3 regions of the Ancylobacter polymorphus genome follow, and region 1 is predicted to be linked to each of the others. Evidence: predicted binding sites of a transcription regulator. Region 1 holds the regulator's gene; each other region holds the start of a gene.
The links. Region 1 encodes LexA, which represses DNA repair genes until DNA is damaged. Its sites were predicted from a motif close to TGTTCNNNNTGTGTTCNG; they were not measured.
Positions count from the first base shown of each region.

Region 1 (9,740 bases):
GCAACCATGTGATCTTCGCCAACAACGCGACCCTCGCCGGCCATGTCACGGTTGGCAATAATGTCTTCCTTGGCGGTTTGTCCGCGGTGCATCAGTTCGTGCGCATCGGCGACAATGCCATTGTCGGCGGGCTGTGTGGGCTTCAGCACGATCTCATTCCCTTCGGCGCGCTGATCTATGGCCGCAGCGGGCTCGGCGGGCTCAACATCATTGGCATGAAGCGGCGGGGTTTCACCCGGCCGCAGATCCACGCGCTGCGTGCCGCCTATCGCGAGCTGTTCTATTCCGGCGGCACGCTGGCCGAGCGCGTTGAGCGCGTCGCCGGGCAGTATGGCGACGATGCCAATGTGATGCAGGTGATCGATTTCGTGCGCAGCGGCGCCAAGCGCCGCCTGATCGTTCCCAGCGATGCGGCCGACCATGGCGCCGAACCCGACGCCGCCTGAGGCGCCGTCCCGGGTGGTGGAGCGCGCCGCGCCGCTGGCGATCATCTGCGGCGGCGGCACATTTCCCCTCGCCGTCGCGGAAGGCGCCCGCAGGGCCGGGCGCCCCGTGGTGCTGTTCCCGGTGCGCGGCTTTGCCGATGCGGATTTCAGTGCCTGGCCGCATGAATGGGTGTCACTGGGCGGTTTCGGTTTCCTCAGAAGCGAGATGCGCCGCCGCGGCTGCCGCGATGTGGTGTTCATTGGCAATGTGCTGCGTCCGCGCATCCGCGATCTCCGGCTCGACTGGACGACTCTGCGGCTGATGCCGCGCGTGCTCAGGCTGTTTCGCGGCGGTGACGATTTCCTGCTCACCGGCCTGGGGCGGTTGGTGGAGGAATCGGGCTTCCGGCTCGTCGGCGCGCATGAAGTGGCGCCGGAAATCCTTATGCCGGCGGGCCAGCTCGGCGCCATCGCGCCAGATGCGGCGGCGCGCGCGGATATCGCCCGTGGGCGCGAGGCGCTCGCGGTGATGGGCCCGCTCGATATCGGCCAGGGGCTGGTGGTGATGAACCGCCATGTGGTGGCGGTGGAGGCGGCGGAAGGCACCGATCTCATGCTGGCGCGGGTGGCCGAATTGCGGGCCAATGGCCGGGTCAAGATGCCGGCGCGTTGCGGCGTGCTGGTGAAGCGCCCCAAGGCGGGGCAGGATTTTCGGATCGACCTTCCCTCGCTCGGCGCGCGCACGGTGGAGGGCGCCGTGCGCGCCGGGCTTGCCGGCATCGCGGTTGAGGCCGGCGGCGTCATCGTCGCCGATGGTGTGGAACTGATCCGCCGCGCGGATGAGGCGGGGCTGTTCATCCTCGGCTTCGAACCCGGCGACGGAGCATCGCTATGAGCGGCGCCGCGCCGCTCGATGTGTTCATCGTCGCCGGCGAGGAATCAGGCGATGTGCTCGGCGCCGGGCTTATGGCGGAGCTGAAGGCGCTGCATGCGGGTGGGGTGCGCTTTCGCGGCGTCGGCGGCGCGCGCATGCAGGCGCAGGGGCTGGTGCCGCTGTTTCCGATGGAAGACATCACCGCCATGGGCTTCGCGCAGGTCGTGACCGGCCTGCCGCGCCTCCTCCGGCGGATGGACGAGACGGTGCGCGCCATCGTGGCGAGGCGGCCGGATGTGCTGGTGCTGGTCGATGCGCCGGATTTCACCCATCGTGTCGCCAGCAAGGTGCGCGCGCGCCTGCCTGATCTGCCGATCGTCAAATATGTCGCCCCGACGGTCTGGGTCTGGCGACCCGGGCGCGCGCGGGCCATGGCGCCGCATGTCGATCGGGTTCTGGCGCTGCTCCCCTTCGAGCCGGAGGCGATGCACGCGCTCGGCGGGCCGCCGACCACTTATGTCGGCCATCCCTTGCTCGGTGAACTCGCCACCTTGCGGCCCGATACGGCGGAGGCCGCCCGCCGCGCCGCGTCCCCGCCCGTGCTGCTGGTGCTGCCCGGCAGCCGCCGCTCGGAACTGGCGCGGCTCGGTGCGACCTTCGGTGAGGTGCTGGAGCGATTGAAGGCCGAGGTGCCGGATGTCGAGCTGCTGCTGCCGACCTTGCCGGCCCGGCGGGCGCAGGTCGAGGCGATGGTGGCCTCCTGGGCGGTGAAGCCACGCATCATTGTCAGCGATGAGGAGAAGCGCGCCGCCTTCCGTATTGCCCGCGCGGCGCTGGCGGCGTCCGGCACGGTGACGCTGGAGCTCGCCCTAGCCGGCGTGCCGACCGTCGCCGCCTATCGCGTGCCATGGCTGGAAGGGCGTATCGCGCCCTTCATCATCCGGGTGAAGACGGCGATCCTGCCCAATCTCATACTCGATGAGCCGGCTATGCCGGAATATCTGCAATGGCATATCGACCCGCCCGCCATGGCGGCGCAGCTGGCGCGGCTGATCGTCGGTGGGCCGGAGCGCGAGGCGCAGCTTGCCGCCTTTGCGCGGCTTGACGCTGTCATGGGCGAGGGGGGTGAACCGCCGAGCCGGCGCGCGGCGCGGGCGGTGCTGGAGACTCTGGCGCAGCGACGTGGCGTTGCCTGACCAGGATGATGCTCGGCCATGAAAAACCCCGCCTTCCGGTCCGGAGGGCGGGGTTTTCGTCGGTCGTCTCAGTGCCGTGGCACTGCCGTCACTTGCGGCGGGCGATCGGCACGTAGTCGCGCTGGGTGGCACCGGTGTAGAGCTGGCGCGGCCGGCCGATGCGCTGGCTCGGGTCCTCGATCATTTCCTTCCACTGGCCGATCCAGCCCACGGTGCGGGCGAGGGCGAACAGCACGGTGAACATGGAGGTGGGGAAGCCGAGGGCGCGCAGGGTGATGCCCGAGTAGAAGTCGATATTCGGGTAGAGCTTGCGCTCGACGAAGTAGTCGTCCTGCAGCGCGATGCGCTCCAGTTCCACGGCGATGTCGAGCAGCGGGTCGTCCTTGATGCCGAGTTCGCCGAGCACCTCATGGCAGGTGCGCTGCATGATCTTGGCGCGCGGATCGTAGTTCTTGTAGACGCGATGGCCGAAGCCCATAAGGCGGAACGGGTCGTTCTTGTCCTTGGCGCGGTTGATGAACTCGGGGATACGGTCCACCGAGCCGATCTCGCCCAGCATCTTCAGCGCCGCCTCATTGGCGCCGCCATGGGCGGGGCCCCACAGGCAGGCAATGCCGGCGGCGATGCAGGCGAAGGGGTTGGCGCCCGACGAGCCGGCGAGACGCACGGTCGAGGTCGAGGCGTTCTGCTCGTGGTCGGCGTGCAGGATGAAGATGCGGTCGATCGCGCGCGAGAGGATCGGGTTGACCTTGTACTCCTCGCAGGGAACCGAGAAGCACATGCGCAGGAAGTTCGAGGCGTAGTCGAGATCGTTCTTGGGGTACACGAAGGGCTGGCCGATCGAGTACTTGTAGGCCATGGCCGCCAGCGTCGGGATCTTCGCGATCATTCGGATCGAGGCGATCATGCGCTGCTGCGGATCGGAAATGTCGGTGCTGTCATGGTAGAAGGCGGACAGCGCGCCGACCGAGGCCACCAGCACGGACATGGGATGCGCGTCGCGACGGAAGCCGTGGAAGAACCGGCTCATCTGCTCATGCACCATCGTGTGGCGCGTGACGCGGTAGTCGAAATCCGCCTTCTGGGCGGCGGTCGGCAGCTCCCCGTAGAGAAGCAGGTAGCAGGTTTCGAGGAAGTCGCTTTCGGCCAGCTGTTCGATGGGGTAGCCGCGATAGAGCAGGATGCCCTCGTCGCCATCGATATAGGTGATCTGGCTTTCGCAGGAGGCGGTGGAGGTGAAGCCGGGATCGTAGGTGAACTTGCCGGTCTGCGCGTAGAGCTTGGCGATATCGATCACGTCAGGACCGATCGTCCCGTTCAGGATCGGCAGCTCCCAGCTTTCATCGCCAATGGTGAGCGTGGCGGATTTTGGCGCGTTGCTTTGGCTGGCGTCCATGCGGGTCTCCCTGAACCTAGGAACGAACGGATCTGAAACGGATCGCGTCTTGGCGAGGGGCCGCGCCTGCCGTTTGGCGCTGTGCGTAGGAGACGGGGGGTGTCTCGCTGCGGCCCATGATCAAAGTCGTAGCGGTTTCGATCCGCCCTCGCAAGCGCAGCGAAAACGCTGCCGCAATGCGGCCGCCGGGCGGGCGCGAAACCATTGCATCCGCGCTTCCGCCATGTGCTAGAACGGTTTCTTACGCCTGCGCGACCGCGCCGGTCTGGTCGCCGATCCGGGCCAGCGACTCCTCGCGGCCGAGCACGGCCAGCACGTCGAAAATGCCGGGCGAGGTGGTCTTGCCGGTCACTGCCGCGCGCAGCGGCTGCGCCAGCATGCCGAGCTTGACGCCCTGCGCTTCCGCCACCGCACGCACCGCCGCCTCGGTCTCCGCCGCGTTCCAATTCGCCACCGCCGCGAGCTGTACGGACGCGGCCGCCAGCAGGCGGCGTGCCTCCTCGGTCAGCAGCGCCTGCGCCTTTTCTTCCAGCGGCAACGGGCGGGCGCGCCAGATATAGGCGGCGCTTTCAATGAGTTCGATCAGCGTCTTGGCGCGCTCCTTCAGTCCCGGCATGGCGGCGAGCAGCTGCGCGCGGCGCTCGGGCGTGAGCGCGGCGGCAATGGTGGCGCCCTCAGGAATATGCGGCAGCAGCGTGTCGATGGCCGCGAGCAGTTCGGCATCGGGCGTGGAGCGGATATAGAGGCCGTTGATGTTTTCCAGCTTGGCGAAGTCGAAACGCGCCGCCGAGCGGCCGACGCGGTCGAGATCGAACAGCTGCGCCATCTCCTCGGTGGAGAAAATCTCCTGGTCGCCATGGCTCCAGCCGAGGCGGACGAGATAGTTGCGCAAAGCGGCCGGCAGGTAGCCCATCGCCCGGTAGGCATCGACGCCCAGCGCGCCATGGCGCTTGGAGAGCTTTGCCCCGTCCGGTCCATGGATCAGCGGGATATGGGCCATCTTCGGCACCTCCCAGCCCAGCGCATGGTAGATCTGCGTCTGGCGCGCAGCATTGGTCAGATGATCGTCGCCGCGGATGATGTGGGTGACGTTCATATCGTGGTCGTCGACCACCACCGAGAGCATATAGGTCGGCGTACCATCGGAGCGCAGCAGCACCAGGTCGTCGAGGTCCTTGTTCGGAATCACCACCCGGCCCTGCACGAGGTCGTCGATGACGGTCTCGCCCTCGGTCGGCGCCTTCAGGCGGAACACCGGCTTGCGGTCGGCGGGCGCCTCGGCGGGGTCGCGGTCGCGCCAGCGGCCGTCATAGCGCGGCGGGCGGCCCTCCCTGCGGGCGGTCTCGCGCATCTCTTCCAGCTCCGCCGCGCTGGCATAGCAGGGATAGGCGCGGCCGGCGGCGATCATCTGTTCCACCGCTTCGCGGTGCCGCTCGGCGCGGGCGAACTGGTAGATCACCTCGCCCGACCAGTCGATGCCGAGCCATTTCAGCCCGTCGATGATGGCGTCGATCGCTTCCGGCGTGGAGCGCTGGCGGTCGGTGTCTTCGATGCGCAGCAGCATGGTGCCGCCCTTGGCGCGGGCATACAGCCAATTGAACAGCGCGGTGCGGGCGCCGCCAATGTGCAAGAAGCCGGTGGGCGAGGGGGCGAAGCGGGTAACGACGGTCTCGGACATATTTCTTCCGTCTGCGCCGCAGGGCGGCGTCGAAGCATGGCGGGCGCGGAGCGTGCGTGTACCATAGGTCGGCGACACGGGAAAAGCGCGCAGGGGCCTTGAGGGGGATGCAGCGGCCGCCGGAACGGGAAGCGCGAGACGGGCCGCGCGCGCGGGCCCGGGCGGCGGCGCTCGGCGCGGCGGGGGCGCGCGGGCACCCGGCGGCGGGCTGGTTGCCCGAGTTGTCCCTCGCGGGCCTCTGGCAGGCACTGGCCGCCGCGCTGGTGCGCGAGTTCGAGGACCGGCGCGGCTTTCTTTTTCTACCCCTGGGCTTTGCCGCCGGCGCGGCGCTGTATTTCGCCGCCCCGCATGAGCCTCTGCCCTATGCCGGCTGGGTGCCGGCCCTCGGCTCTCTTGGGCTGGCGGTGCTGGCACGCGCCCGACCCTTCGCCTTTCATTTCTTCGCCATGCTCGCTGTGGTCGCCGCCGGCTTCGCGGTAGCGGCGCTGCAGGTGCAGCGGATGGCGCATCCGGTGCTGGCGACAACGCTCAACGCGGTGGAGGTCAGCGGCTATGTCGAAGCGGCGGAACTTCGCCCACGCGGCAGCCGGATCACCCTCGCCGTCACCCGCTTGGAGCGCCCGCGCACCGATCCGCCAAGGCGGGTGCGGGTGACGCTGGCGGGGCGGGAGCCGCCGGCCGTGGGTAGCCATGTGACGCTGCGGGCGACGCTCGCCCCGCCGCCGGGGCCGTCCTATCCCGGCGGCTTCGATTTCGGCCGGGCGATCTGGCTCGATGGCATCGGCGCCACCGGCTACGCGCTCGGACGGCTGCAGTTGACGCCGGCGCGCGGTCCGCCGCCGCCGGGACTGGCGCTCACCACCTGGCTCGACGGCACCCGCCGCGCCATCGCCGCGCGTATCCAGGCGGCGCTTCCGGGCGAGGAGGGCGGCGTGGCCGTCGCGCTGGTCACCGGGCTGCGCGACGCGGTGCCGGAGTCGATCGAGGAAAGCATGCGAATCTCCGGCCTGTCGCATGTGCTGTCGATTTCCGGCCTGCATATGGCGCTGGTGGCGAGTTCGGTGTTCTTTCTCGCCCGGGCGCTGCTGGCGCTGGTGCCGGAATTCGCGCTTTACCGGCCGATCAAGGCCTGGGCGGCGCTGCCGGCCATGGCCTCGGCGAGCTTTTACCTTTTGCTGTCCGGCGCCGAGGTGCCGACCCAGCGCGCCTATGTGATGACGCTGCTGGTGCTTGCCGGAATTGTGCTCGGGCGCCCGGCACTCACCCTGCGCACGCTGGCGCTGGCGGCGCTGGCGCTGCTGGCGCTCTCGCCTCGGGCGGTGCTCGATCCCGGCGCGCAGATGTCGTTCGCCGCGACGCTGGGCCTGGTCGCCGCCTATGAGCGCTTCGGCTATCTCCTCACCGCCGTTCCCGCGCGGACAGGCCGCTGGCTGGGCGTGCCGGCGCGCCATATCGCGGCGCTGGTGCTGGCCTCGCTGGCGGCGGGGCTGGCGACGGCGCCTTACGCGGCCTATCACTTCCAGAGACTGGCACCGCTCAGCCTGCTGGCCAATCTCGGCGCCGCGCCGGTGGTGTCGTTCATCGTCATGCCGGCCGGCCTCGCCGGGGCGGTTCTGATTCCGTTCGGCTGGGATGATCCGGCGTGGCGGCTGATGGGCTGGGGCCTCGCCCGGATGCGCGATATTTCCGATCTCGTCGCTGCGCTGCCCGGCGCGGATCGCGGCGTGCCGGCGATGCCGGTGGCGAGCCTGGTGCTGATCAGCCTCGGGCTGGTCGTGCTCTGCCTCGCCCGCACCCGCCTTGTGCTGCTGGCGCCGGTGCTGGCCACCGCCGGCCTCGCCGTCGCGGCCACGGCGCCGCGCCCTGACCTCTATGTCGATACGGAGGCGCGAACCGTCGCGGTGCGGGGGAGGGATGGCGCGCTCGCCGTGATGGGCGATCGCGACAGCGGCGTGGGCGGGCGCTTTGCGGTGGAGCAATGGTTGAGCGCGGATGGCGCGCGGTCACGCTTCGGCGCGAAGGATCTTACGGCCGCCGCCGCCTGCGATCCGCTCGGCTGTACCCTCGCTCTGCCGGACGGGCGATTGGTCGCCCTGTCGCGCGACCGGGATTCGCTGGAGGATGATTGCCGTCTCGCGGCTGTGCTGGTGACGCCCTTCGCGCCGCCGCTGGACTGCGCGGCGACGGTGATCTACCGCGATCCGCGAATTTCTGTGGGCGGTGTCTCCGCCACGCTTCAGCCGGATGGACGTCTCACCCTCGCCTTTGCCCGCCGCGGGCCGGGCACACGGCCGTGGGAGCCGAAAACCCAGTCGCCGCCAACACCTGCAAGTGAACCCGCCTCCGCCGCTGGCGCATCGCGGCAAGGGGCGCCATCCAGCTCACCCGCCGATCCCTCGGCGATCGGCGCCGACCCCGCTGCTGCCGGACCGCTCGCCACCGATGACGAGGCACCACCGGCCGCCGACGCCGCTCAATAGCGCCGGAAAAGCCCCACAAGCTTGCCCTGGATGCGAACCCGGTCAGGGCCAAAAATCCGCGTCTCATAGGCGGGGTTGGCGGCTTCCAGCGCCACCGAGGCGCCCTTGCGGCGCAGGCGCTTGAGGGTCGCTTCCTCATCGTCGATCAGCGCGACGACAATCTCGCCGGTGCTGGCGGCGTCGCATTTACGGATCAGCGCCAGGTCGCCGTCGAGAATGCCGGCCTCGATCATCGAATCACCGCGCACTTCGAGCGCGAAATGCTCCCCGCCCGACAGCATTTCCGGCGGCATGCTGATGGTGTGGTCGCGCGACTGGATGGCGGAAATCGGCGTGCCGGCGGCGATGCGGCCCATGACCGGGATCGGCACCACGCGCCGCTCCGAATCGTCGTCGGAGGGCGGGCGAACCTTGCCGAGATTTCCCTCGATCACATTGGGCGAGAAGGGACGGGCCGGCTTCGGCGGCTGAGCGTCTTCCGGCAGGCGCACCACCTCCAGCGCCCGCGCGCGGTTTGGCAGGCGGCGGATGAAGCCGCGCTCTTCCAGCGCCGTGATCAGCCGGTGGATGCCGGACTTCGACCGCAGGTCCAGCGCCTCCTTCATCTCCTCGAAGGAAGGGGGCACGCCGTCCTTCTGGAGGCGTTCATTGATGAACAGAAGCAGCTCATGCTGTTTGCGGGTGAGCATCAAGACAACCCCGTCTGCCGGACGGCGCCGGAACGAAACAAATCACGAACAAAGACTAGCCGTTCTTATTGTGTTCCACAATGGGTAAAGAGAGGTTAAATACCTCCGGCACGGCCATCGGCGCGCATCGGCGTGTCCCGTCCCGTTGTCACAGCGTCTGGGCGTATTGCTCATAGGCGTCGTGGACGATGGCGATGTGGTCGCGCATCGCGCCGGCCGCGCCGTCGCGGTCGCCGCGCAGAATGGCCGTCGTCACCCGGTCGTGCTCGGCATGCGAGAGCGCGAGGCGGCCGAGCGCGCGGAACTGCGCGCGGCGGAACGGGGACAGGCGCCGGCGCGTGCCGAGCGTCAGTTCGATCAGATAGTCGTTGTGGCTGCCGGCATAGACCGAGGTGTGGAACAGTTCATTGGCCTCGCGATAGGCGGCGAAATCCCCCAGCCGCATGAGTTCGCCCATCTCGGCATGCAATTGTTCCAGCTGCCGTCGCTCGGGCGGTGTCATCTTGAGCGCGCACAGGCCGGCGCAGAGCGCTTCCAGCTCGGCCATCACCTCGAACATGTTCTGCAGCCGCGCGACGCTCGGGCGTGCCACCACGGCGCCGCGATGCGGGCGGGCGTCGACCAGGCCGGAGGCGACGAGTTCGCGCAGCGCCTCCCGCACGGGGGTGCGCGACACGCCGAAGCGGGCGGCGAGCGCGGTCTCGTCGAGCGCCGAACCGGGAGGCAGCGTGCCGCGGGTGATTTCGTCGGCAAGCTGCATGCGCAACTCTTCCGCGCGCGTCGTGCGCCCCGGCCGGCCCGGCGCCGGTCGGGAGGGGGAGGTGGGCCGATCGAGCGGCAGGCGGACAGGCAGCACCGACATGAGCGAACACAGAACCGACGGGCGCGCCCGAATGCCGGGCGGCCATCCCATGTGTAGCCGCCGCGCCGGGCTTCACCAAGGGCTCAGAGAGGGTCGTCGATCACGCTGACATGGGCAGCCACCACTTTCCACCCTTCCGG
Region 1 covers NZ_CP083239.1:3,184,087-3,193,826, forward strand. The annotation lists gene lpxA (acyl-ACP--UDP-N-acetylglucosamine O-acyltransferase) at 1-446, shown strand, start outside; gene K9D25_RS15025 (LpxI family protein) at 421-1,320, shown strand; gene lpxB (lipid-A-disaccharide synthase) at 1,317-2,495, shown strand; gene gltA (citrate synthase) at 2,584-3,891, opposite strand; gene gltX (glutamate--tRNA ligase) at 4,133-5,569, opposite strand; gene K9D25_RS15045 (ComEC/Rec2 family competence protein) at 5,677-8,049, shown strand; gene lexA (transcriptional repressor LexA) at 8,043-8,738, opposite strand; gene K9D25_RS15055 (GntR family transcriptional regulator) at 8,887-9,600, opposite strand; gene hpxZ (oxalurate catabolism protein HpxZ) at 9,684-9,740, opposite strand, start outside.

Region 2 (9,740 bases), on a different replicon from region 1:
TTTCCCCCTCTATCATGTCTTGCATCCAATAAAGCGCTTGAACGACCCGCATGCCCGGGCGTCCAGCCCAATAGAGACGGCTCGGCGCGGCCGCCTTGAAATGGATAACCTGCTGTCCGAGCTTGATCGGTTTCAGGCGGGCGTCGACGAGAACTTCAATGCGCGCCGGCACAGCTGTGGTGAGGCCAAGATCATTCGCGGCCGTCATTCCGTCGACCACGATGCGAGCCTGGTCGCGGCGTGCCACAGCTCTGATCACGGCGCGATAGTCGGGGACCGCCATCTTGCCCATGAGTTTGCTCATTCGCGGACGGTCGTAGAGTCCGCGGTCGATACGGCGTAGTTCGCCAGCCGCGACGAGGCGCTGCAGCGTTTTATCGACGGCCGCACGATTGCCGAGATCGGCAAAATCGCTCGGCGTCCATACCTCGCCAGGAGGCGCCGCGTTGATACGGGCGACTAGTCGCGGCCGGAGGTCTGGGGTCGGTTTGTCCAGCATGTCCGAAATATGATGCAATTTTCGGACATCGGCAAGGGGTGTCCGAACGAAGCTGCATTTTTCGGACACAATTCTACCTTTCCCCAGGCGACCCGCAGGACGATTCCGACGGGTCAGATTGACTCTCGGGTTTAATGAGAACAAACATAGAACGTACTCAATGCGGAGAGCGTTGCAAAGGACATGGGTACGTCCGCCCCCGATCTGTCGTGTCCGCACGCTTCGCCCGGCTAGAGGGCAGGGCCGCGCATCAGCGCACGGTCCTGCCTTTCTGCCTGGCGGCGATCGACCGGATTCTCCCCGAGGGCCGATTGCTGCGCGGGGCTGCATGAGGTTGCTGGGGCGTCAACGGCGCCGTGAACGGCGCGGCCGCCGCCCTGTTCGCCGCCCGTCGCGGCGCGCTGCGGCGGCAAGGCCCTGTGGTGCGTGACGCGGCCCGACCTGTTCGCGCCGGCGCTCGCCCAGGCCAGCCTCGCGCGTCATCGCAGCTCGGTGGGCGTCCGAACGATGCTGCATTTTTCTGACGCATTGGCATCCGCCCGCGACGGGCCTTTATAGGAGCGGGAGCTGAACTTCTATCTCGGCCTGATCAGGCAATCTGTCCAGCGATGAGACTGTGATGCCGATCAGTCGTATGCCCTTTGCGACTGGAAACAGCGGCGCGAGCAAGGACACCGCAAGGGCCTCGATATCCGCCGATGCCGAAATCGGACCGCCGACCGTCCGGCTCCGCGTGATCTGCTGGAAATCGGCGTATTTCACCTTCAGCGTCACCGTCCGGCCGCGAATGCCGTTCGCCTCGCAGTGGCGCCAGACCTTGGCAATGAGCGGTACGAGCTCAGCCCGCGCGGCGTCGAGCTCGAAGACATCGGTGGCGAAGGTGTCCTCGGCGCCGACCGACTTCCGTGGGCGGTCGGGCTCGACGGGCCTTTCGTCGATCGCCCGCGCAATCCGATAGTACCAGGAGCCGGCTTTCCCGAAATTCTGCTGCAGAAAGGCGAGTGGCTTCGTCTTCAGATCGGCCCCCGTCTCGATGCCGAGACGCTGCATCTTCGCAGCCGTCGCTGGACCGACGCCGTGGAATTTCTTGATCGGAAGGGCCTCGACGAAGGCCGGCCCCTGACGAGGAGTGATCACGAACTGTCCGTTCGGTTTGTTCTGATCGCTGGCCATCTTCGCGAGGAACTTGTTGTACGAGATGCCGGCTGACGCGTTGAGACCGGTCACCGACTTGATCTTCTCCCGGATCAGCTCGGCGATCGTCGTAGCGACCGGGATATGCTGATGGTTCTCGGTGACGTCGAGATAGGCCTCGTCGAGCGAGAGCGGCTCGATCAGATCGGTGTGCTCGGCAAAGATTTCGCGGATCTGCGCGGAGACTGCTCGATAGACCTCGAAGCGCGGCGTCACGAAAATCAGCTCCGGGCATTTCCGCTTCGCCGTGATGGAGGGCAGGGCGGAGCGCACGCCGAACGCCCGCGCCTCATAGCTGGCCGCGGCGACGACGCCGCGCGCGGCCGACCCGCCGACAGCAACGGGCTTGCCGCGCAGCTCGGGATTGTCGCGCTGCTCGACCGAGGCATAGAACGCATCCATGTCGACATGAATGATCTTTCGGTAGGAGCGAGGCGCCGCTTCGGCCGTGGAGCCCCCGACGGCCATGATCTCCAGCTCGGAACCGTCCATGATGGCGTCCGTCGCGCTGCCGGAGGTGATCGCCATACCCTTGCCTCACGTCCTGTCAGGGGCCGGCGTCACAGCAGCATATCCTCTTTGGGCTCCTTCACCGGCGGCTCGACGACCACGAGCATGTTGCCGGGTAGTGGCCGCTGGAGGTGCTTCACCTCCTCCCATGAACCGGTGAGCCACAGATCGACTTCTTCGTGTGTCGTGAGGATCGCTGGCATCGCCTTGAAGTGAATCGGCTTGACGATGTCATTCGGCGAGGTGGTCAGGAAGCCGTACAGCTCGAACTCGCGCTCGCCGTCGCGAACTTTCTTGACGCCCTTCCAAGGCGTCCAGAACCCCGCGAAAAACATCAACGGCCGGTCCGGGTTCTGGGCAAACCAGGCGTTCGGAACCCGTGCGCCGGGCACTTGGCTCGCCGGGTCCGGCTCGGCGAAGGACGTGAACGGCACGACGCACCGGCTAGTCGGACCGAGCCAGCGGCGCCACCACGAGGAACTGACATCTCGGATGTTGGTGACGCCGGGGTCGTAGTTTTTTCCTTTGAGGTATCCTGGCGGCGTCGGCATGCCCCAGGTGGCGCGCACGATTTCCCGCTGTCCATCCTCCCCGACGCGAACGATCGGGGCCAGCGTGTTCGGATAGACATCGAAGGACGCCTCGTTCCATCCCGCCTTATCGCGGAACGCCTTGGTGAACTGCAGCACCGCATCGCGCGTCGTCGTGACATTGTACAGATTGCACACCGGGCAGAGCCTCCTAGCGCCACATGCCGCGCATCCGGGCGCCGACATCGACGCGGACCTGTCGCGCCTGTGCGTTTCCTGCGGGCCCCGCGGTGATCATTGGCCACGCCCGGCCTTCGAACAAGGACAGCAGCTTCGGCGGAATGAAGCGCGTGCGCGAGGCATAGACATGGCGGTCGCCGGTCGCCGATTGTCCGTGGGTGAAGAAGCGCTGCGGCACCACGAGCGAGAGATTGTCCTTCGCCCGAGTCATCGCGACATAGAGCAGCCGGCGTTCCTCCTCGATCTCCTCTGTCGTGCCGACGCCGAGGTCCGAGGGGATGCAGCCGTCGACCGTGTTCAGCACGAAGACCGATTTCCATTCCTGGCCCTTCGCCGAATGGATGGTGGAGAGGATCAGATAGTCCAGCCTGCCCGGAGGTCGCGTCGGGAGGATCGAGCGTCAATTCGGTCAGGAACCGTTCGCGGGACGGATAGCCTGCCGCGATGTCCTCGAGCTGCAGCAGGTCGGCCTTGCGCATCTCCGCATCCTCATGGATGCGTTCGAGATGCGGCTCGTACCAGTTGCGGACCTGTCCGATCTCCGCCGGCCAGCCGGTGCCGCGCTCGCGCAGGTCGCCCAGCAATGTGACGAAGCCCGGCCAATCGGCCGCGGCGCGGGGAGGGCAGGGCAGTTCGGCAAGCGTGGCGACCGGGTCCGGCCGGTCGGCCATGGCGTCGAGCACCGTCTGCGCCGACGACGGGCCCACACCCGGGAGAAGCTGCATTACCCGGAAGCCAGCGACACGGTCGCGCGGATTCTGCGCGAAACGCAGTGCGGCCAGCATGTCCTTCACATGCGCGCTGTCGAGGAACTTTAGCCCGCCGAATTTGACGAATGGGATGTTGCGGCGGCTCAGCTCGACCTCCAGCGGCCCGCTATGGTGGCTGGCACGGAACAGGACGGCCTGTTCCTTCAGGCGCATGCCGGCTTCCCGGTTCTCGAGAACCTCCTCCGCCACGAAACGTGCCTGGTCCGCTTCGTCGCGCACCGTGACGAGGCGCGGGCGCTCGGCGGATTCGCGCTCGGTCCAGAGGTTCTTGGTGAACCGCTCCCGGGCGAGATCGATGACGCCATTGGCGGCCGCCAGGATCGGCTGCGTCGAGCGGTAGTTGCGATCGAGCGTGATGATCTCCGCCGGCGGGCTGAATTCCTTCGGGAAGTCGAGGATGTTCCGGACCGTGGCCGCGCGGAAGGAATAGATCGATTGCGCGTCGTCCCCGACGACGGTCAGCCCGCGTCCCCCAGGCTTCAGCGCCGTCAGGATCGAAGCCTGAAGCCGGTTGGTGTCCTGATATTCGTCGACGAGTACGTGATCCCAGCGCCCGCCGATATCGTCGGCCAGGACTGGATCGCCGACCATCTGCGCCCAATAAAGCAGGAGGTCATCGTAATCGAGCACGTTCTGGACCTGCTTGGTCTCGACATAGCCCGCGAACAGCTCGCGCAGCTGCGCCTCCCACTGCGCGACCCAGGGAAAGTTCGCGCGCAGCACGTCCTGCAGCGGAGCTTCCGCATTGACCGTCCGCGAATAGATCGCCAGGCACGTTCCCTTGGTCGGAAACCGGCTTTCCATCTTCGAAAAGCCGAGCTGATGGCGCACGAGGTTCATCAGGTCCGCACTGTCCTCTCGATCATGGATGGTGAACTGCGGATCGAGACCGATCTGGTCGGCATAGTCGCGCAGCAGCCGCGCGCCGATGCCGTGGAAGGTGCCCGCCCAGGCGAGCGCGTCGGTGAGCACGCCGGCCCTGTCTCCCAGCACCCGGGCGCAGATGCGCTCGACGCGACGCCCCATCTCGGAGGCCGCGCGCCGCGAGAAGGTCATCAGCAGGATCCGGCGCGGATCGGCGCTGTTGACGATCAGATGGGCGACCCGATGCGCCAGCGTGTTGGTCTTGCCCGACCCGGCGCCGGCAATGATCAGCAGCGGCCCGCCGACCTTGCCGTCGGCGAGGCCCACGCCATGCTCGACGGCGCTGCGCTGTCGGTCGTTCAACTTTTCCAGATGCGCCGCGCCGCCCATATCCCCGTCCCCGTATCCGCTTGAGAATCAACAACCATCCGCGAATACACGGACATTACTCGCTCCGATCTATCGTCGCCGTTACCGAAGAGTCTTTCGCGAGTCCGATTGACTCAGCCGCCAATTGAGAACAAATAAAGAACATACCAGCGGAGAGACCCCTTGCAAAGCCCTGAGGAGCAGCCTTTTTCGACATGCCGAAGCCCGCCGTCAGTTCCATCGCCGAGCTTCGCGAGCGCATCCAGCGCCTCGAAGGCGGGGCGGGCCGTGGGCGGAAGGTTCTGCCGTTCGGTCTGCCGCAGATCGACCGGCGGCTTCCGGGAGGCGGGCTGGCGCTCGGCTGCCTGCATGAGGTGGCGGGCGGTGGGAATGGCGCGGTTGATGGGGCTGCGGCCGCCTTGTTCGCCGCCGGTGTTGCGGCACGCGTTCGCGGCAAAGTGCTGTGGTGCGTCACCCGCCAGGATTTGTTCGCACCGGCGCTCGCCCAGGCGGGGCTTCTTCCCGGCCGGGTGATCTTCGTTGAGGCGGGCGACGAGAAGGCGCTGCTCGCCTGCATGGAAGAAGGGTTGCGCCATGGGGGGCTCGGCGCCGTCGTCGGGGAGGTGGCACGGCTGTCGATGACCGCGTCGCGCCGCCTGCAGCTCGCGGCGGAAGGCTCCGGCACCATCGGCATCGCCGTGCGGCGCTGGCGGCGCGCGGCGGAGGTGGCGGATTTCGGGCAGCCGACGGCCAGCGTCACACGCTGGCGCGTCTCGGTCTTGCCCTCCGAGCCCCTTCCTGTCCCCGGCGTCGGACGCCCCCGCTGGCTGCTGGAACTGATCCGGTGTCGCGCCGGAGAAAGCGCGGATTTTGAAGTGGAATCCTGCGATGCACAGGGTCGTATCGCTCTATTTTCCGAGATGGCCGACGGATCGCCTCAGACGGAAATCGGGCGACGCCGCGCCGCCCTCTGAGGCACCGCTTGTCCTCATTGGTCGAGAAGGGCGGCGGCGTGTGGTTCTCGCCGCGGACCTTGCCGCCCTGCGGGCAGGGTTGCGCATGGGCATGCCGGTGACCAAGGCGCAGGCTCTCGTTCCTGGCCTCGTCGTCATGGACGCTGATCCTCGCGCAGACGCCGATGGCCTGGCCCGCCTGGCGCTCTGGGCGCTGCAACGCATCTCGCCGATCGTCGCCGCCGATCCGCCCGACGGGCTGGTGATCGACACTACCGGCGCCGACCATCTTCATGGTGGCGAGGCCGCCATGCTGACATCGATGGTGCAGCGTTTCGCGGCGTCCGGTGTCGAAGCCCGCGCCGCGCTCGCCGATAGCTGGGGGGCCGCCCATGCCTGCGCCCGCTTCTCCGGTCGGCCGGCGCTCGTGATTCCGCCCGGCGAGAGCGAGGCCGCGCTGAGCGACCTGCCGATCGCAGCGCTACGGCTCGATTGCGGCATCGTCGCGGATCTGCGCACGCTCGGCTTCGAGCGCATCGGCGAGCTCGCCAGCCAGCCGCGCGCGCCGCTGGCGCTGCGCTTCGGGCCGGAGATTGGCCGCCGCCTCGACCAAGCCCTTGGGATTGCCGCCGAGCCGATCGATCCCATTCGCGCGCCAGATCTGGTCGAGGTCCGACGGGCCTATCCCGAGCCTATCGGCGCCGCCGAAACCATCGCCCGTTATGTCAGCAAGCTCGTCACCGAGCTGTGCGAGCAGCTGGAAGCCAGGGGACTCGGCGCCAAGCGGCTCGACCTGCTGTTTCACCGGGTCGACAATACCCGGCAGGCAATCCGGGTCGGAACGGCGCTGCCCGTGCGTGACGTGCGCCGCCTCACCCGCCTGCTCACTGACCAGATCGAGAAGGTCGATCCCGGCTTCGGCATCGAGGTGATGACGCTCGCCGCCACCCTGGCCGAGCCGCTTGTCGCGAAGCAGGCGATCTCGTCGCTCGTGGAAGAGCCCGAAGCCGATGTGTCCGATCTGGTCGACACCCTCGCCAACCGGGTCGGGGAACGCAGCCTCTACCGCTTCGCTCCCGTCGCCAGCGACGTGCCGGAACGCTCGGTCACGCGAGTGCCGGCGCTCGCTCCCGAGGATGACGCAACCTGGCATGGCGACTGGCCTCGCCCGCCTCGGCTGCTGCCGCGTCCCGAGCCGATCGAGACCCTGGCGCTCCTGCCCGACCATCCGCCGGTCTGGTTTACGTGGCGCGGCATTCGCCGGCGCGTGCGTCGGGCCGACGGACCCGAGCGGCTGTTCGAGGAATGGTGGAAGCGGGACGCCGAGCTGTCGGCCGTGCGGGACTACTTCCGCGTCGAGGATCATGGCGGCGAGCGGTTCTGGATTTTCCGCGCCGGCGACGGCGAGGATCCCGAGACCGGCTCGCATCGATGGTTCCTGCACGGAATCTTCGGATGACCGGCCCCCGCTACGCCGAGCTCCAGGCGACGTCGCATTTCTCGTTCCTGCGCGGCGCCTCGTCCTGCGAGGAGCTATTCGAGCAGGCGAAGATGCTGGACATCGAGGCGCTCGGCATCGTCGACCGAAATTCGCTGGCCGGGATCGTGCGAGCGCATCAGGCGGCGAAGGAAGCCGGCATCCGGCTGATCGTCGGCTGCCGCCTCGATCTCGTCTGCGGGATATCGGTGCTGGTTTATCCGACCGATCGCGACGCCTATGCCCGGCTTTGCCGGCTCCTCTCGTTGGGAAAGAAGCGCGGCGGCAAGGCGAAGTGCCGACTCGAATGGGCCGATCTCGCCGCCTATGGCGACGGTTTCATCGCTGTGCTTGTGCCGGACGAGGCCGATGAGACCTGCGCGCTCCGGCTTCGCCGGCTTCGCGAGGCCTTCGCCGACCGCGCCTTCCTGGCGTTGACACTGCGCCGGCGGCCCAACGACCAGCTACGCCTGTGGCAATTGTCGAACATGGCGGCCGCAGCACGCGTGCCGATCGTCGTGACCAACGACGTGCTGTTCCACGAACCCGGCCGGCGCATCCTGCAGGATGTCGTCGCGGCGATCCGGCACAATGCGACGATTGACGAGCTCGGCTTCCGGCGTGAACGGCACGCGGACCGCCACCTGAAGGCGCCGGCCGAAATGCACCGGCTGTTTCCGCGCTATCCCGAGGCACTCGCACGCACGATCGAGATCATGGAGCGCTGCCGCTTCTCGCTCGACGAACTCGCTTACCAATATCCGGAGGAGAAACTGTTTCCCGACCTGACGCCCCAGCAGGCGCTGGAGACGTTGACCTGGGAGGGCGCGGCGCAGCGCTATCCCGAGGGCCTGCCCGGCAAGGTCCGGCGCAACCTCGAGCACGAATTGCGGCTGATTGAGAAGCTCGAATACGCGCCGTATTTCCTGACCGTCAATTCGATCGTCCGTTTCGCGCGATCACGGGGGATTCTCTGTCAGGGCCGTGGTTCGGCTGCTAACAGCGCCGTCTGCTATGTCCTCGGCGTCACCAGCATCGACCCGGATCGCAACGACCTGCTGTTCGAACGTTTCGTCTCGGAGGAACGCCGCGAGCCGCCCGACATCGATGTCGATTTCGAACACGAGCGGCGCGAGGAGGTCATCCAGTGGGTCTACGAGACCTATGGCCGTGACCGGGCCGCGCTGTGCTCGACCGTGATCCGGTACAGGGGGAAGGGCGCCATCCGCGATGTCGGCAAGGCGCTCGGCCTGCCGGAGGATTTGACGAAGACTCTATCCTCGCAGGTCTGGGGCTGGTCGGAAGGCGTCGAGCAGAAGCATGCTGAGGGGCTGAATCTCAACATGGGCGATCGCCGCCTGCGGCTGGCGCTGGAGCTCGCCCATCAGCTGGTCGGCACGCCCAGACACCTTTCCCAGCATCCCGGCGGATTCGTTCTCACCCGCGACCGCCTTGACGAGCTGGTGCCGATCGAGCCCGCCGCCATGGTCGACCGCCAGGTTGTGGAGTGGGACAAGGACGACATCGACATCCTGAAATTCATGAAGGTCGACGTTCTGGCGCTGGGCATGCTGTCCTGCATGCGCCGCGGCTTCGACCTCCTCTCCGAGCACAAGGGGATCGAGCTCGATTTGGCGACGATCCCGCCGGAGGATCCGCGCACCTACGCCATGATCCGCCGCGCGGACACGTTAGGGACGTTTCAGATCGAAAGCCGTGCCCAGATGGCGATGCTGCCGCGCATCCGTCCGCGCACCTTCTACGACCTCGTCATCGAGGTCGCCATCGTGCGCCCCGGCCCGATCCAGGGCGACATGGTCCACCCTTATCTGCGCCGGCGCGAGGGCAAGGAGGATGTCGTCTATCCCAAGCCTGAGCTCGAGGCGGTGCTGGGCAAGACCCTCGGCGTGCCGCTGTTTCAGGAGCAAGCGATGAGGGTGGCGATCGAATGTGCCGGCTTTACCCCTGGCGAGGCTGACCAGTTGCGCCGCGCCATGGCGACCTTCAAGCACACGGGTGGGGTGTCGAAGTTCGGTGAGAAGCTCATTGGCGGCATGGTCACCCATGGCTATGAGCGCGATTTCGCCGAGCGCACCTTTCGCCAGCTTGAGGGCTTCGGCTCCTATGGTTTTCCGGAGAGCCATGCGGCTTCCTTCGCCTTGATCGCCTATGCCTCGTCCTGGCTGAAGTGCTGGCATCCGGACGTGTTCTGCGCGGCGCTGCTGAACGCCCAGCCCATGGGCTTTTACGCGCCGGCGCAGATCGTGCGGGACGCGACGGCGCACGGCGTCGAGGTTCGGCCTGTCTGCGTCAACACCTCACGGTGGGACTGCA
Region 2 covers NZ_CP083243.1:67,904-77,643, forward strand. The annotation lists gene K9D25_RS24675 (DUF6088 family protein) at 1-499, opposite strand, end outside; gene dinB (DNA polymerase IV) at 1,052-2,161, opposite strand; gene K9D25_RS24690 (SOS response-associated peptidase) at 2,254-2,931, opposite strand; partial or broken gene K9D25_RS24695 (ATP-dependent helicase) at 2,945-4,997, opposite strand; gene K9D25_RS24700 (ImuA family protein) at 5,192-5,950, shown strand; gene K9D25_RS24705 (Y-family DNA polymerase) at 5,865-7,388, shown strand; gene K9D25_RS24710 (error-prone DNA polymerase) at 7,385-9,740, shown strand, end outside.
Region 2: the regulator LexA is predicted to act here: its motif matches at 5,124-5,141, upstream of K9D25_RS24700 (ImuA family protein).

Region 3 (9,740 bases), 220 kb from region 1:
GACCGTGTTCCCCTGCTCGACCAGTTCGTGCAGCACTTCCAGCAGCTTCGCCACGTCGTGGAAATGCAGGCCCGTGGTCGGCTCGTCGAGGATGTACAGCGTGCGCCCGGTGGCGCGCTTGGACAGCTCCTTGGAGAGCTTCACCCGCTGGGCTTCACCGCCGGACAGGGTATTGGCCTGCTGGCCGACATGAATATAGCCGAGCCCGACACGGGCGAGCGTTTCCAGCTTGTCGCGCACCGCGGGCACCGCCTTGAAGAACTCGGCGCCTTCGTCCACCGTCATGTCGAGCACGTCGGCGATGGACTTGTTCTTGAAGGTGACTTCCAGCGTCTCGCGGTTGTAGCGCTTGCCCTTGCAGACATCGCAGGTGACGTAGACATCGGGCAGGAAGTGCATCTCGATCTTGATGACACCATCGCCCTGGCACGCCTCGCAGCGCCCGCCCTTGACGTTGAACGAGAACCGGCCGGGTCCATAGCCGCGCGCCTTGGCTTCCGGCAGGCCGGAGAACCATTCGCGGATCGGGGTGAAGGCGCCGGTATAGGTCGCCGGGTTTGAGCGCGGGGTGCGGCCGATCGGCGACTGGTCGATGTCGATGACCTTGTCCAGGTGCTCCAGTCCCTCCAGCCCGTCATGCGGCGCCGGCGGCTCGGAGGCGCCATTCAGCCGCCGCGCCACCGCCTTGTACAGCGTGTCGATCAGCAGGGTCGACTTGCCGCCGCCCGACACGCCGGTAACTGCCGTAAACAAGCCGAGCGGGATCGACGCGGTGACGTTCTTCAGATTGTTGCCGCGCGCATTCACCACCCGCAGCATGCGCTTGGGGTTCGGCTTGCGACGCTTGGGTACCGGCACGTTGAGCTCGCCGGTGAGGTATTTGCCTGTGAGCGAATTCGGGTTGGCGAGGAGTTCCTTCGGCGTGCCCTGCGCCACGATGCGCCCGCCATGCACGCCAGCGCCGGGGCCTACATCGACCACGTAATCGGCGGCAAGGATCGCGTCTTCGTCATGCTCGACGACGATGACCGTATTGCCGAGATCGCGCAGCCGCCGCAGGGTGCCGAGCAGGCGCTCATTGTCGCGCTGGTGCAGTCCGATGGACGGCTCGTCCAGCACATAGAGCACGCCGGTGAGACCGGAGCCAATCTGTGAGGCGAGCCGGATGCGCTGACTCTCGCCACCGGACAACGTGCCGGAGGCGCGGGCGAGGGTGAGATAATCCAGCCCGACATCGAGCAGGAAGGCGAGGCGCTCGCGGATCTCCTTGAGAATACGCGCGGCGATCTCGTTCTGCTTGTCGGTGAGCTGGCCGGGGAGGCTGGCGAACCACTCCAGCGCGTGGCGCACGGAAAGCTCTGCCGCCGCGCCGATATGCCGGCCGGCGATCTTCACCGCCAAAGCCTCAGGCTTCAGCCGGTAGCCATGGCAGGCGGCGCAGGGAACGGCGGAGAAATATTTGCCGATCTCCTCGCGCGCCCAATCGCTTTCCGTTTCGCGCCAGCGCCGTTCCAGATTGGTGACGATGCCCTCGAACGTCTTCACCGTCTCATAGGCGCGCATGCCGTCATTATAGACGAAGCGGATGGTCTCGGCCTTCGAGCCGTGCAGAATGACGTTGCGCACATTCTCCGGCAGCTCCGACCAGGGAGTCGTGAGCTTGACGCCGTAATGACGGGCAATCGCCTCCAGCGTCTGGCCGTAATAGGGCGAAGTCGACTTCGCCCAAGGCGCGATGGCGCCCTGCTTCAGCGAGCGCGCCGCATCCGGGACGATGAGGTTCGGGTCGATCTTGCTCTCATGGCCCAACCCATCGCACGTGGGGCAGGCGCCGAACGGGTTGTTGAAGGAGAACAGCCGCGGTTCGATCTCGGCAATGGTGAAGCCGGAAACCGGGCAGGCGAATTTCTCCGAGAACACGATGCGGCGGGCGTCGCCGCTCTCTTCCTTCTCGTCGGCGAACTCGATGACCGCGATGCCGTCGGCCAGGCCGAGCGCCGTCTCGAACGAATCCGCCAGCCGGCTGGCGATGTCTGGCCGCACGACGAGGCGGTCCACCACCACGTCGATATCGTGCTTGAACTTCTTGTCGAGCGACGGCGCGTCGGCGATCTCATGGAACTCGCCGTCGATCTTGACCCGCTGGAATCCCTTCTTCTGGAATTCGGCCAGTTCCTTCCGATACTCGCCCTTGCGACCGCGCACCACGGGCGCGAGCAGATAAAGCCGCGTCTTCTCCGGCAGGGCGAGCACCCGGTCGACCATCTGGCTGACGGTCTGGCTTTCGATCGGCAGTCCGGTGGCCGGCGAATAGGGCACGCCCACGCGCGCCCAAAGCAGGCGCATATAGTCATAGATCTCGGTGACGGTGCCGACCGTCGAGCGCGGATTCTTCGAGGTCGTTTTCTGCTCGATGGAAATGGCCGGCGAGAGGCCGTCGATCTGATCGACATCCGGCTTCTGCATCATCTCCAGAAACTGGCGCGCATAGGCCGAGAGGCTCTCGACATAGCGGCGCTGACCCTCGGCATAGATGGTGTCGAAGGCCAGAGACGACTTGCCCGACCCGGACAGGCCGGTGAATACCACCAGGCTGTCGCGCGGGATTTCGAGATCGACATTCTTGAGGTTGTGCTCGCGCGCGCCCCGGATCGCAATCGTGCGGGCATCGCGGCGCGGGAGATCCACGCGGTCCTTCATTCCGAACTCTTCTCGCCGGTTTCTACGGGCAGCTACGCCGAACAACAGATTTTGCAGGGCGGCGCATTACGGCGACGAGGCCCGCCCGGCGAAGGGATCAGCCCCCGACGCCGTGCAGCGCTGCCAAACCCGCCGCGACAGCAAGTGCGCCGGCTACGGCCAGAAAGGCGCGGCGGATCAACGCCTGGCGGGCCTCTTCGGCACGGACGGCGATGGCACGGGCGCGCGGGCGATGGCGCATCTGGGTCATGATGGGGACAGGCTCCCTTTTAGAACACAGGGTAAACATAGTCCGGCGCGCGCGCTTCGCAATGTCGACTCAGCACTCTTGCGGCAGCTTAGACACAATGCTAGGAACAGAACAAGAACAATGTTTCTGGTCGATGTTCCGCGGCGCCATGTGGGCGCAAAGCGGTGGACAGCACAGGCCCGAGGCGCGCGGCCGGGCGTCCGCTGGTCTATTATGCGTTCCCTTTCACGAGCGCGCGCCAGAGCGGGCGTCCGGCAGTTTCGGAGGACAAGATGGCGGGCAGCGTCAACAAGGTGATCCTGATCGGCAATCTCGGCCGCGACCCCGAAGTGCGGACGTTCCAGAATGGCGGGCGCGTGTGCAATTTGCGCATCGCGACCTCGGAAACGTGGCGCGACAAGGCCTCGGGGGAGCGCAAGGAGCGCACCGAGTGGCACAGCGTGGTGATTTTCAACGAGAACCTGCTGCGCGTCGCGGAGCAGTATCTGCGCAAGGGTTCCAAGGTCTATATTGAAGGCCAGATCGAGACCCGCAAGGCCACCGACCAGAATGGCGGCGAGCGCTACTTCACCGAAATCGTGCTGCGGCCGTTCCGGGGCGAACTCACCATTCTCGACAGCCGCGGCGGCGGGTCGGAAGGCGGCGGCGGAGATGATTACAGCGCCGGGAGCAGCGATTTCGGTTCGGGCGGCGGCTATGGCGGCGGTTCGGGTGGCGGGCGTTCCTTTGGTGGCGAGCGTCGTCCGGCACCTGCGAGCGGATCGGGCGGCGGCAAGTTCGGCGGCGGGCCCGCTGGCGGCTCCGGCGGCGACCTGGACGACGAGATTCCGTTCTGAGGCCTGGTCACCGAACCGGTACAGGGCAGAGCGGTGCGGCCTACCACTGCAAGATGCGCAGTGCGAGTAAGCGCCGCTAACGGTGCGTGAGCCGCATGGGGTCGCGGAGGCGGCAACAAAGACGGGCAATTCCCGATAGGGAGCTCAGGTGAGGAACGACGCCCGGATCCCGTCGATCACGAACTGTACCGCCAGCGCGGTCAGCACCACGCCCAGCAGGCGCGAAAGAATGGCGTTGCCGGTGACACCAAGCAGCCTGTCCATCCGACGGGCCGCGAGGAAGACAGCGAGGCAGCTCGCGATCACCAGCGCGGTGATGACGAAAAGCGCCGCGAGCCGCGCCGGGTCGCCATGCGCCTCGCCGGCCAGCAGCAGCATGGCGGTGATGGCGCCGGGCCCGGCCATCAGCGGGATGGCGAGCGGGAAGACCGCGAGCGTCCGCAGGAGCTTTTCGCGCTGGGCGACTTCCGACGCGTCGAATTTGCGCTCGGTGCGCCGGCCGAACACCATCTCGAAAGAGATCGCGAACAGCAACAGCCCACCGGCGATGCGAAACGCGGGCAGGGTGATACCCAGCGCGGCCAGAAGCGGCGCGCCGACAAGGCCGAACGTGACCAATATCGCGAGCGCAATGGCGGCCGAACGGAGCGCCACCAGACGCCTTTCTCCAGCCGTCAGATCCGAGGTGACGGCCAGGAACAGCGGCGCGAGGCCGATCGGGTCGATCACCACCGCCATGGTCACGATGGCCGAGAACATATAGTCGAGCACGTCGCCACCTTCCGCCTTCAATCACGGCGCCCCCGCCGACGGTAGCATTCTATAAGATCGTCCCCACGCGGGCCTGCCAAGGCCTCTCAGATGACACCGCTTGGCTGGGCGCGGCGCCGCGCTTTCGCCACCTTCGCGCGGGGCTGTGGAATTGGGGCTGTAAGCCGTTGGTAAGGCACGCGTTTTGGCGCCGGAGAAAAAGCCGTCGCGCTGGCGTTTCCGGGCAGAATGGTCTAAACAGGCACACACGTTCCGCAACCACGGAAAGACGATTCCTTGTCCGATTCCGACACGTTCAACCCGGAGGGCGGCGGCCCTTCGGATATCCGGCCCGTCTCGATCACCGAGGAGCTGTCCCGCAGCTATCTCGACTATGCGATGAGCGTCATCGTCTCGCGCGCGCTTCCCGATGTGCGCGACGGTCTGAAGCCGGTGCATCGCCGTATTCTGTTCTCGATGCGCGAGAACAATTACACGCCTGAGCGCCCCTACAATAAATCGGCGCGTGTGACCGGCGATACGATGGGTAAGTACCATCCGCACGGCAACCAGGCGATCTATGACGCGCTGGTGCGTCTGGCGCAGGACTTCTCCATGCGCCTGCCGCTGATCGACGGCCAGGGCAATTTCGGTTCTGTCGATGGCGACCCGCCGGCGGCCGAGCGCTACACCGAGGTGCGCCTCGCCAAGCCGGCGATGAACCTGCTGGACGATCTCGACAAGGACACGGTCGATTTCCAGGACAATTACGACGGCCGCGAGCAGGAGCCGACGGTCCTGCCGGCCCGCTTCCCCAATCTTCTGGTCAACGGCGCCGGCGGCATCGCCGTCGGCATGGCGACCAACATCCCCCCGCACAATCTCGGCGAGGTGGTGGATGCGTGCGTTGCGCTTATCGACGACCCCTCGCTCGATGTGGAGCGGCTGCTCGACTATATTCAGGGCCCGGACTTCCCCACAGGCGCGCTCATTCTCGGACGCAGCGGCATAAGGCAAGCCTATCTCACCGGCCGCGGCTCCATCGTCATGCGTTCGCGCGCGACGATCGAGGAAATCCGCAAGGACCGTGACGCCATCATCGTCACCGAAATTCCCTATCAGGTGAACAAGGCGACCATGATCGAGCGCATCGCCGAACTGGTGCGCGAGAAGCGGCTGGAGGGCATCGCCGAAATCCGCGACGAATCCTCCCGCGAAGGCATGCGGGTGGTGTTCGAGGTCAAGCGCGACGCCCAGGCGGATGTCGTGCTGAACAATCTCTACCGCATGACCGCGCTGCAGACGTCCTTCGGCGCGAATATGGTGGCGCTGAACGGCGGCAAGCCGGCGCTGATGAACCTGCTGGATCTGTTGACCGCCTTCGTCGCCTTCCGCGAGGACGTGGTGAGCCGGCGGACCAAGTTCCTGCTGCGCAAGGCGCGTGACCGTGCGCATGTGCTGGTCGGCCTCGCCATCGCCGTCGCCAATATCGACGAGATCATCCACACGATCCGCACCTCGCCCGATCCCGCGTCGGCGCGCGAGGCGCTGATGACGCGGCATTGGCCGGCGATGGATGTCGCCCCGCTGATCGCGCTCATCGACGATCCCCGGCATCGGCTCGCCGAGGACGGCACCTATCGCCTCTCCGCCGAGCAGGCGCGCGCCATTCTCGATCTGCGCCTGCAGCGCCTCACCGCGCTGGGCCGGGACGAGGTCGCGGACGAACTCGACAAGATCGCGGTAGAGATTCGCGAATATCTCGACATTCTCGCCAGCCGCGAGCGCATCCGTGGCATCGTCAAGGACGAGCTGTTGGCGGTGAAGGCGGAATTCGGCACGCCGCGCAAGACCGAGATCACCGAAGCTGAGGGCGATTTCGAGGACGAGGACCTGATCGCCCGCGAAGACATGGTCGTCACGGTTTCCCATGCCGGCTATGTCAAGCGTGTGCCGCTGTCGACCTATCGCGCGCAGCGGCGCGGCGGCAAGGGCCGCTCGGCGATGCAGACCAAGGACGAAGATTTCGTCACCCGCCTCTTCGTCGCCTCGACCCATGCGCCGGTGCTGTTCTTCTCGTCCAAGGGGCAGGTCTACAAGCTGAAGGTCTGGCGCCTGCCGATGTCGGCGCCGCAGTCGCGCGGCAAGGCGCTGGTGAACATTCTGCCGCTCACCGAAGGCGAGCGCATCACCTCGATCATGGCGCTGCCGGACGAGGAGGCGTGGAGCCGGCTTCAGATCATGTTCGCGACCAATTCCGGCACGGTGCGGCGGAACGAGCTGTCCGATTTCACCAATGTGAACCGCAACGGCAAGATCGCGATGAAGCTGGAAGTGGGTGAGTCCATCGCCGGCGTGCAACTCTGCACCGAGGCCGACGACGTGCTGCTGACCAGCGCCAACGGCCAGTGCATCCGCTTTCCCGTTACCGAGGTGCGTGTCTTCAAGGGACGCGATTCCATGGGCGTGCGCGGCATCCAGCTGGAAGAGGGTGATCGGCTCATTTCCATGGCGATCATTCGCCATGTCGAGGCGACGGCGGAAGAGCGTGCCGCCTATATCAAGCTCGCCAACGCCATCCGCCGGAGCCAGAACGGCGTGGAGGCCAATGGCGAGGAGGGCGAGGTCGTTGAGGCCGAGATCGTCGAGCCGGATGCGGAAGAAGCGGTTGCCGGGCCGGCGGATATCGACCAGGCGCGCTATGTCGCCATGGGCGCTGCCGAGCAATTCATCCTGACACTCTCGGAGAATGGCTACGGCAAGCGCACCTCGTCCTATGAGTACCGCACCACGCGGCGCGGCGGTAAGGGCATCGTCGCCATGGCGGTCAATGACCGCAACGGCCCGTTGGTTGCCTCGTTCCCCGTGGAGGACGCCGATCAGATCATGCTGGTCACCGATGGCGGCCAGCTCATCCGCTGCCCGGTGAACGGCATCCGCACCGTGGGGCGTGGCAGCCAAGGCGTGATCGTGTTCGACACGGCGGAGGACGAGAAGGTCGTCTCCGTCGAGCGCGTCACCGAGGACGAGGGCGACGAGGCGCTGGGCGGCGAGGCGGCGGGCGAAGACGCCGCAAGCTGAGCCAAGGCCATGATGAGAACACGGAACGGCGCCAGAAGGCGCCGTTCTTGTTTCCACGCCTCGTATGTTGCCCCGCCGAATGTCATCGCCCATGCGTCCCCTTTTCCTCCTTCTCGCGCTTGCCTTCATGGCGATCAGCGCTGGAGTCGCGCGCGCCGACGGTGTCGGCTTTCGCCGGCTGAGCCTCACCGAGATTCCGGAGCGCCCCCTGGAGGCGGCGGTCTGGTATCCGACATCGGCGGCGGGCCCGCAGACCTTGATCGGCGACAATGCCGTCTTGGTGGGCGAATCCGTCATCGTCGACGCCGCCCCGGCAGCCGGTCGCCACCGTCTCGTCGTGCTCTCTCACGGCTTTGGCGGCAATCTCGGCAACCAGGCCTGGCTGGCGGTCGCGCTTGCGCGGCATGGCTATATGGTCGCGGCGGTGAACCATCCCGGCACCACCAGCCGCAACCTCAAGCCCGATATTGGCGCCCGACTTTGGGAACGGCCGCGCGATCTGTCCCGGCTGATCGACCGGATCACCCGCGACCCCGCCTTCGGTGCAGATGCCGACAAGGTCGGCGTCATCGGCCATTCTCTCGGCGGCTGGACGGCGATGGCGCTTGCTGGTGCGCGTTTCGATCCGGCCCGTTTCGCGGCGGACTGCGACGTTTATGCCCAGCTCGCGGCCTGCGAGATATCTGGTCGGCTTGAGGTGGGAAGCACGGTCGAGGCGCGCACGCTGTTGGCCGGTGATCTCGCCGACCGGCGCGTGGGTGCGGCGGTATCGCTCGATCTCGGGCTGGCGCGCGGCTTCACGCCGGAGAGCCTCGCTGCCCTGAAAGTGCCTGTGCTGGTGATCTCGGCAGGCGAGGGCGACCCGCATGTGCCGGCCGCACTGGAGTCGCGTTATCTGGCCGCGCATCTCCCTTTCGCATTGGGACGCTATATCGCTTTGGACGGCGCTACGCATTTCAGCTTCCTGCCACTGTGCAAGCCGGGGGCGGTCGCGTTGCTGGAGGCGGAGCAGCAGGGCGATGGCCCGATCTGCCATAACGGCACCGCCGCGGAGGGGCGCGCGGCCCTCCACGCGCAGGTGGCCGACGCCGTATTGCATTTTCTGGATACCGAGCTCGGTGCCCCCTGAGCGGAGGCGACACAGTCACCGGTGGCGAAGTGGAAACCACCGCGGCTTGCGTCCAGGCCGCGAGACCGCTAACCCTTGCCGCGCACCGAGAGGCCCGAGATGAGCGCCATGCGCACCGCCTTCTACCCCGGCTCCTTCGACCCGCCGACCAACGGCCATGTCGAAGTCGCGCGTGCTGCGGCGCGGCTGGTGGACCGGCTCGTGGTGGGCGTCGGCATCCATCCCGGCAAGGCGCCGCTCTTCGCGCCGGCCGAGAGGCTGGAGATGTTGAGTGAGGTGTTCGCGCCCATCGCCCATGAGGAGGGCGCCCGGCTCGACTGCGTCACCTTCGACAATCTCGTCGTCGATGCCGCCGAGGCCCATGGCGCGAGCCTGCTCATCCGCGGCCTGCGCGACGGCACCGATCTCGACTATGAAATGCAGATGGCCGGAATGAACGCGACGCTGAAGCCCGGCGTGCAGACCGTTTTCCTGCCGGCCTCCCCCATTGCCCGCCCCATCACCGCCACGCTGGTGCGGCAGATCGCGGCCATGGGCGGGGATGTTTCCGCCTTTGTGCCCGGCCCGGTTCTCGTCCGCCTGCGCGGTCGGTTCGGGCGCGGGGCCTAGCAACGGGCGGTCTTCGCCATCGCTCAACGGAGTTCATGCCCATGATCCGACGCCTTCTCGCTGCCTTCTCCGTCGCCTGCGCGCTGGCCGTGGTCGCCGTCGCTCCGGCCTCGGCGCAGGCGCCCAAGCTGCCGCCGAATGTCGACCCGCAGAACGCGATCATCATGCAGACCACCAAGGGTCCGGTGATCTTCGTGCTGCGCTCGGATATCGCCCCCCAGCACGCCGAGCGCATCAAGACGCTGGCGCGCGAAGGCTACTATGACAACGTGCCGTTCCATCGCGTCATCGAAGGCTTCATGGCGCAGACGGGCGATGGCCAATATGGCAACGGCACCGGCGGCTCGCGCTATCCGAACCTTCCGGCCGAGTTCTCCAACGTGCC
Region 3 covers NZ_CP083239.1:3,403,349-3,413,088, reverse strand. The annotation lists gene uvrA (excinuclease ABC subunit UvrA) at 1-2,700, opposite strand, end outside; gene K9D25_RS16160 (hypothetical protein) at 2,798-2,950, opposite strand; gene ssb (single-stranded DNA-binding protein) at 3,223-3,786, shown strand; gene K9D25_RS16150 (MarC family protein) at 3,931-4,557, opposite strand; gene gyrA (DNA gyrase subunit A) at 4,834-7,617, shown strand; gene K9D25_RS16140 (alpha/beta hydrolase family protein) at 7,745-8,746, shown strand; gene coaD (pantetheine-phosphate adenylyltransferase) at 8,855-9,355, shown strand; gene K9D25_RS16130 (peptidylprolyl isomerase) at 9,391-9,740, shown strand, end outside.
Region 3: the regulator LexA is predicted to act here: its motif matches at 3,053-3,070, upstream of ssb (single-stranded DNA-binding protein).